Regions from separate parts of the Fundidesulfovibrio magnetotacticus genome, predicted to be linked through region 3. Evidence: riboswitches for the same ligand, from Rfam matches in the RefSeq annotation. Region 3 holds a riboswitch; each other region holds the start of a gene.
What was found. A riboswitch is a leader RNA that binds a small molecule or an ion and turns the genes downstream of it on or off. The one in region 3 is predicted to bind cobalamin.
Positions count from the first base shown of each region.

Region 1: linked by a shared signal. The riboswitch ahead of NNJEOMEG_RS12930 (sirohydrochlorin cobaltochelatase) and the one ahead of NNJEOMEG_RS13315 (radical SAM protein) in region 3 are both predicted to bind cobalamin.
Region 2: linked by a shared signal. The riboswitch ahead of cbpA (modified peptide precursor CbpA) and the one ahead of NNJEOMEG_RS13315 (radical SAM protein) in region 3 are both predicted to bind cobalamin.

Region 1 covers NZ_BLTE01000011.1:167,418-169,673, forward strand. Annotated here, with positions in the region: gene NNJEOMEG_RS12925 (DUF389 domain-containing protein) at 1-708, opposite strand, end outside; cobalamin riboswitch at 1,013-1,198, shown strand; gene NNJEOMEG_RS12930 (sirohydrochlorin cobaltochelatase) at 1,337-2,236, shown strand.
Region 2 covers NZ_BLTE01000010.1:108,306-110,561, forward strand. Annotated here, with positions in the region: gene cbpB (peptide-modifying radical SAM enzyme CbpB) at 1-1,345, opposite strand, end outside; gene cbpA (modified peptide precursor CbpA) at 1,348-1,449, opposite strand; cobalamin riboswitch at 1,551-1,680, opposite strand; gene NNJEOMEG_RS11800 (TapB family protein) at 1,742-2,256, opposite strand, start outside.
Region 3 covers NZ_BLTE01000012.1:83,330-85,585, forward strand. Annotated here, with positions in the region: gene NNJEOMEG_RS13310 (glycosyltransferase family 39 protein) at 1-342, shown strand, start outside; cobalamin riboswitch at 375-566, shown strand; gene NNJEOMEG_RS13315 (radical SAM protein) at 789-1,580, shown strand; gene NNJEOMEG_RS13320 (ribonucleoside triphosphate reductase) at 1,498-2,256, shown strand, end outside.

The sequences.
Region 1 (2,256 bases), on a different contig from region 3:
GAGCACGCCGTCGCGCGTGATGGTCGTCGTGGGGACGTAGCGCACCCGGAGTTCGATGGGTCTGCCTTTCGGGTGCGCGGGCATTTTGCTCTCAACGGCGGCTATCCGCTCCGGATTCGGCGGATTGGGTCCGCGCACCACGTCGCTGATGACGGCGTTTTTGCCAGTGCCTTCGCTGAACCTCACGTCCGCCAGGTAACAACCCTCCGAACCGAGACATTCTTGCTGCAGGGCATACTTCGTGGTGGATTCGTACATCTTCCGGCCCATGGTCTCGTGCATGCTGTTGGTGAGGACCACGGCCAGCACGGCCAGGATCAGGATGCTGACGCTGTTGGTTTTCAAGAAAGTCATCAGCGACAGCCCTCGCGTGTGGCTGATGCCGCGGAAGCCCGTGAACCAAAGAACCACCGAAGATGAGAACTGGATGGCCACGATGTTGGTGAAGGTCAGCAGGAATGCGCCCAACGCCAGTTGGTGATGCCCCCGGGCCAGCATCTCTGCGGTGAGGGGCAGGTCGTTGTGGATGACCCCGATGGCCAGGGCCGTGACGACGACTCCGGCCGCGCCGACCGCCAGGGTGGCCAGGCCTTTCAGGAGATGTTTCGTGTTGCTGTCCACAAGGGCGAGGGAGACCCCCGCGATGGGGCCGAGAAGCATGGCGATGATCATCGCGCCGATGATCACGGCCGGGCTGTCAGCCTCCATGGAGCGACCTCTCATTCCTCAAGGGATGTTTTAGTCATTGGGCACGATTCTCTAGCCGCTATCAGGACGCGGGACTCGCCTCAAGGGGGAGTGATGACTTGCCTCGTGGCTGCATGCGGAAATGCGTTGATGATCGGCTGATGGCATTCGGGAACTCCCCTCCGCACAGGATGTGTGGGCGCTGTTTCGCGGCTAGGCCGGAAGGTGGATTGCCGAAGCAGCCACCAGTGCGCGGTTGCGGTGTTGGAGCGCCCCGCGTCCCGCCCTCCCGCCCCCGCGAGTTGACTTTCTCCCGCCGCCGGGGATAGCTTGACCGGGTCCGGGTGCCCCCTTCCGGGGGGAGAATAGGGAATCCCGTGGAAATCGGGAGCGGTCCCCGCCGCCGTGAGTTCCGTTTGCAATCCGCCCTTTCGCGCGCCACTGGGTCAAGCCCGGGAAGGCCGGGGCGGATGGAACGAGTCGGAAGACCTGCCCGGACCCTGTCTCAGGTTCCCGCACGGCGACGGGCTATTGCCGCGCGCGGATGCTCCGGAGGGCGAATACGGGCCGCCTCCCGCTCCCTTGTTGGGACGGAAGGCGGCCCTTTTTGCGCGCCCCGGCAACAGCCAAGCTCCAAGGGAGCAGCTCCATGCAGTCTTTCGTTCATCACCCGCGCCGCGCGGCGGCCCTGGCCCTGTGCTTCGTCCTCCTGGCCCTGGCGCCCCTGGCCTTGGCCCATGGAGGGCCGAAACCCGAGCGCGTCGGCATCCTTCTGGCGGCTTTCGGCACCACGGTCCCCAAGGCCGACCTGGCCTACAGGAACCTCCAGAAGAAGTTCGAGGCCGCCTTCCCCGGGGTGGACATCCGCCTGTGCTACACGTCCTCCATGGTGCGCCACAAGCTGGCCGATGGCAAAAAGCCCGTGAAGTTCGACTCCCCGGCCGAGGCCCTGGCCAAAATGGCGGACGAGGGCTTCACCAAGGTCGTGGTGCAGTCGCTCCAGACCATCCCCGGCGAGGAGTTCCATGCACTCTCCGAGACGGCGCGGGCCTTCTCCGGCATGCCAAAGGGCATGGACAAGGTGGTGACGGGCTGGCCCTTGCTGGCCACGGCCGACGACGTGGAGAAGACCGCCCGGGCCCTGGCGGCCCTGGCGCCCGCCGGGCGCAGGCCCGGAGAGGCCCTGGTGTTTCTGGGGCACGGCACCAAGCACCCGGCCAACATCTACTACCCGGGCCTGCAGTGGAGCCTGTGGAAGGCCGACCCCCTGGCCTTCGTGGGCACGGTGGAGGGAGTTCCCTCGCAGGAGGACGTGCTGGCCGCCCTCAAGGAGCGCGGCGTGAAGAAGGCCTGGCTCCTGCCGCTCCTGGCCGTGGCCGGAGACCACGCCCGCAACGACATGGCGGGTGACGAGGACGGCTCCTGGAAGTCCGCGCTGGCCCGAGCGGGCATCGAGGCCGTTCCCGTGCTCAAGGGCACGGCCGACGCCGACGCCCTGGCCGCCGTCTGGATCGACCACGCCCGGCAGGCCCTGGAGCGCCTGCGCTAGGGCCGACCGCTACAGGCCTG
Region 2 (2,256 bases), on a different contig from region 3:
CGTCCGCGCGCCCGTCCGCGATCAGCCGGAAGGCGTAGCGGGCCTGTTCCTCGTAGAAGCGGCAGAAAGCGCCCTTGCGGTCCATGCCGCCGTTCATCTCGGCGGCCTCGGCCGGGCAGGGCGAGCCGCAGAAGTGCCGCACGGCGCAGCGCGAGCACTCCTCAATGTCCTCCACCTTGCGCCCGGTCACGGCCTTGAAGGGCGCGCTCTCCAGGATGTCGCCCAGGCTGTCGGCGAAGAGGTTGCCGCCCCGCCAGTCGGGCAGGCCGATGAACTCGCTGCAGGGGAACACGTCGCCGCCCGGGGCGAGGGCGAAGAAGCAGCGGCCGCCGCCGCAAGGCGAGATGTCGCACATCAGGCGGCGCGCCGTGGGGGCCAGGATCGCCAGCAGGATGTTGGCGAAGTTGCCCACCACGAGCTTGCGCCCGGTCTCTTTGTAGAGTTCGTGGGAGCGTTCCAGGGCCTTGACGAACCAGCGGGCCGCCAAATCCTCGTCAGGCTTGATCTTGCGCGCGCCGAGCAGGGTGCAGCGCACCATGTTCAGCAGGCAGGTTCCCACGCCGTGCTTGTGGAAGAACTCCACCACCTTGGGCAGGGTGCGAACGTTGCCTTCGGTGACCGTGCAGATGACGCTGAAGGCCGGATACCCGGCAAGCTTCTCCATGGCCCACAGCACCTTGCGCGAAACGCCCTCCCCGCCCCAGGTGACGCGGGCGCGGTCGGCCACGGCGGCGCTGGCCCCGTCCAGGGAGACGCCCACGCCCACGCCGTGCCCGGTGAGGAAGGCGATGGCCTCTTCGTCCAGGAGCGTGGCGTTGGTCTGGATGCCGAAGCGGAAATGATCCCGATGGCGCTCGATGCCCGCGAACATGGCTTCCCGGTTGAGCAAAGGTTCCGCCCCGTGGAACACCACCTGGGGGCGCGTGCCCTCCGGGAGCGTGGCGTCGAAGTGGGCCTTGAGCCTGTCCAGGGCTTCCAGAAGGCGTTCTCGGGACATGTGCTCGCCGCCGGAACGCATCGCTGCCGGGATGTAGCAGTAGGCGCAGTTGAGGTTGCAGCGCTCGGTGGGGTTGAAATAGACCGCCGAGGGCGTGAGCCCGAAGCGCAGGCGGCGCATCTCCTCGGCGAAGCGGTCGGCCTGGGAGGCATAGGCCTTCATGAACTTGCGGCTGGCGAGGGTCTGTCCCAGCTTCTCGGTGCGTACCAGGGCCCAAAAGGCCGTGTCGGGGTCCACCACGGCCATGTAGTCGCGGTGGCCGATGTCCACGGGTTGGAGCGCGGGGCCGGAGCCGGTGTTGAAGTGGCGGCCCCTCTCCGGGGCCGCCTGATTGCTCGTGGAAGGCATCGCTACTTCTTGGGGTCCATGAGGATGTAGTGGGACAGGCCGACGCCGTCGGCCTTGCAGGACTTGCGGACGGCGATCACGTCCTTCTTGTGTTTGCCTTTCATGCTTCCTCCGTGGCTGGGGTTGCGACAAAAAAAAGGTTCCGGCAGGAAGAACCTGCCGGAACCCTTTGCCTTCAGGTTCCGATGGGGCGGCGTTTCGACAGGTCTTCTGGCTTCCGGATCCTCCGCGCGGGGACGGCCTTCCCGGGGAAACCCCCAGTGACCGGCTTTCGCCATGTCCTCCCGCGTCCCCGGTTACAGCGACGGGTTCGCCACGGATTCGCACCGTGTTCCGAGATGTCGAACGCAAACAGAGGGTTGATACCCTCTCGCGGTCCGAAGGTCAAACCTCGGGCTACTTCCTGCCGAATTCCTGGAGCACGGCGTTGTGGCCGTGGGTGTCGGTGATGCGCACGAAATAGGCCACCTCGGGGGAGTACCAGAGGGTGTAGGTTCCGCTCCAGCCGGTGGTGTTCCTCTTCTGCACTTTGATGCGGAAGGTCTTGAAGGTCCCGGCCGGGGTGGTGACCTCTTCGGAGGCCTCCACGGTGACGGTGTTGGTGTAGCTTGCGCTGCCCTTGGCCGTGCTTGCGTTCTGGGTGAAGGTCCGGGTCTGGCCCACGGCCAGGGGGAAGAAGATGTAGGCGTCGGTTCCCGAATCCACGGAGTAGGCCAGCAGCGAACCGTTGGAGCTCCTGACGGAGAGGTCGCGCCCGAGCACGGCCTTGCGGGCCTGGTCGCCGTCGCCGGTCAGGACGATCTCGTCGCCCACGGAACGCACCTCCATGCGCTCGGCCAGGGCGTAGGGGCTCCTGGTCTTGGCGGAGAAGCGCCACCAGTCGCCGGTTTTCCACTGGGGGGCCTGGGCGG
Region 3 (2,256 bases):
GAGCCGGAGTATCCCGGCTGGACGGTGCTCGCGCCCGGCCCCGGCCAGGCCTGCGCGACGCTCACGGCGGAGCTTCCGGCCGGCACGGGGCATGTCACGGCCTATCCGCGCGTGGGGGAAAGGTCCCTGGTGGCCATCTACCAGGTGGCCCCCGACGGATCGCGCCTGGAGCGCCTGCGCCTGGAGCGCCCGGGAGAGGGCATCACGCCTGTTTCGGCGCGCTATCCCCTGCGTCTCGATCCATCCCTGACCCGCGACGGAACCCTGCGCGTGGAGATCGTCCTTCAAGGGCCCCTGGCCCAGCTCTGGGTGCACGACGGAACTATTTTCCACGCCAGATGAGGGGGTTGCGCGCAGGCGCTCCTCTTTCGGTTTGACACTCCACCAGCCCGGGAATATTTTCCCCACCGACGCCCTGGAAAACGGAAGACGGTGCGAATCCGTCGCAGGCGCGCTGCTGTGACCGGCACGATACCGGGCGGTAAGCCACTGGGAGACGCTCCCGGGAAGGCCCCGCGCACCACCCGGCCGGAAGCCAGAAGACGTTCCAGGGATGCGATGGCCTCGCCCCGCGCACGGGCGGCGGGCTGCCGGACTTCGGCCGCCGTGAAGGCGTCCGCCCACCACCCTTCGGCTTCCCGACGTTGCGTTTTGCCTGTTTTTGAAAAGGCGCGGCCTTTCGAGGTGTTGCGATTGCATATCGGCAACACTTGAGAATGATGCACCTTTTTTTACTTCATGGGGCTTGCCGATTCTGCTACGAGCACCTTTGAATTTTTGAGACGAGAATGGAACACCACGCACGCCACGCCACCGCCACGCCCCTGCCCCGCATCCGGGCCGTCACGCCCCTGTCGCTGTGCGACTGGCCGGGCCGCAGCGCCGCCGTCCTCTACCTGGGCGGGTGCAACCTGCGCTGCCCCACCTGCCACAACGCCTCGCTGGCCTTCACGCCCAGCCGCCATCCCGCCCTGGACGCTTCCGCAGTCCTCAAGGGCCTGGCCGCACGGGCGCGCTGGCTCGACGGCGTGGTGGTCTGCGGGGGCGAGCCCACCCTCGATCCCGGGCTCTTCCCGCTGGTGCAGGCCCTCGACGCCCTTGGGCCGCCCGTGAAGGTGGACACCAACGGCATGGCCCCGGACGTGGTGGAGCGGCTCTTCGAGGCGTGCCCGCGCACGTGTTTCGCCGTGGACGTGAAAGGCCCCTGGGAGAAATACCCCGTCCTCACGGGCGGGGCGGCCTCCCCGGAGGCGGCCCGCGAGCGGCTGGAGGCGGTTTTCGCCCTGGCCGCGCGGGATCCCGCCCGCTTCCGTTTCCGCATCACCCTCGTGCCGGAGCTCACGCCGGATGACGTGAGCGCAGCCAGACGGCAACTGCCCCCGTGCTTCACCCTGAACGAACAAACCTACCTGCCCCCGCCGGCCGGGAAGGAGACCGCACATGCCCTTGCAGATCCAGAAGCGCGACGGCTGCCTGGAAACCTGGTCCCTGGAGCGCATCGCCCAGGCCATCCTGAAAGCCCTCAAGGCCAGCGGCGTGCAGGACCCGCTGCTCTCCAAGCGCCTGGCGCGCAAGGTTGAGGAAAAGCTCGCCGACGTGGACGTGCCCCGCCAGGAGCACGTCCAGGACACCGTTGAACGCGTGCTCATGGAGTCGCGCCTGTTCGACGTGGCCAAACGCTTCATCATCTACCGCGAGAAGCGCCGCACCCTGCGCGAGCAGAAGGCGGCCTTCCTGGACATCGCCGACACCATCGACACCTACCTCTCCAAGGCCGACTGGCGCGTCTCCGAGAACGCCAACATGTCCCACAGCTTCCAGGGCCTGATGCTCCACCTCTCGGGCACCGTGCAGGCCCGCTACGCCCTGGAGAAATACCCCGAGGAAGTGCGCGCCGCCCACGACCACGGCTATTTCCACATCCACGATCTCTCCTTCGGCCTGGCCGGCTACTGCGCGGGCTGGAGCCTGCGCGACCTGCTCCTGGAGGGCTTCAACCTGGAAGGGCGCTCGTCCGCCGGTCCGGCCAAGCACTTCGACTCGGCCCTGGGCCAGATGGTCAACTTCCTGGGCACGCTCCAGAACGAGTGGGCCGGGGCGCAGGCCTTCAACAACGTGGACACCTACCTGGCCCCCTTTATCCGCCACGACGGGCTCAACTACCAGCAGGTGCGCCAGGCCGTGCAGAAGTTCGTCTTCAACCTGAACACCACCTCGCGCTGGGGCGGCCAGACCCCCTTCACCAACCTGAGCTTC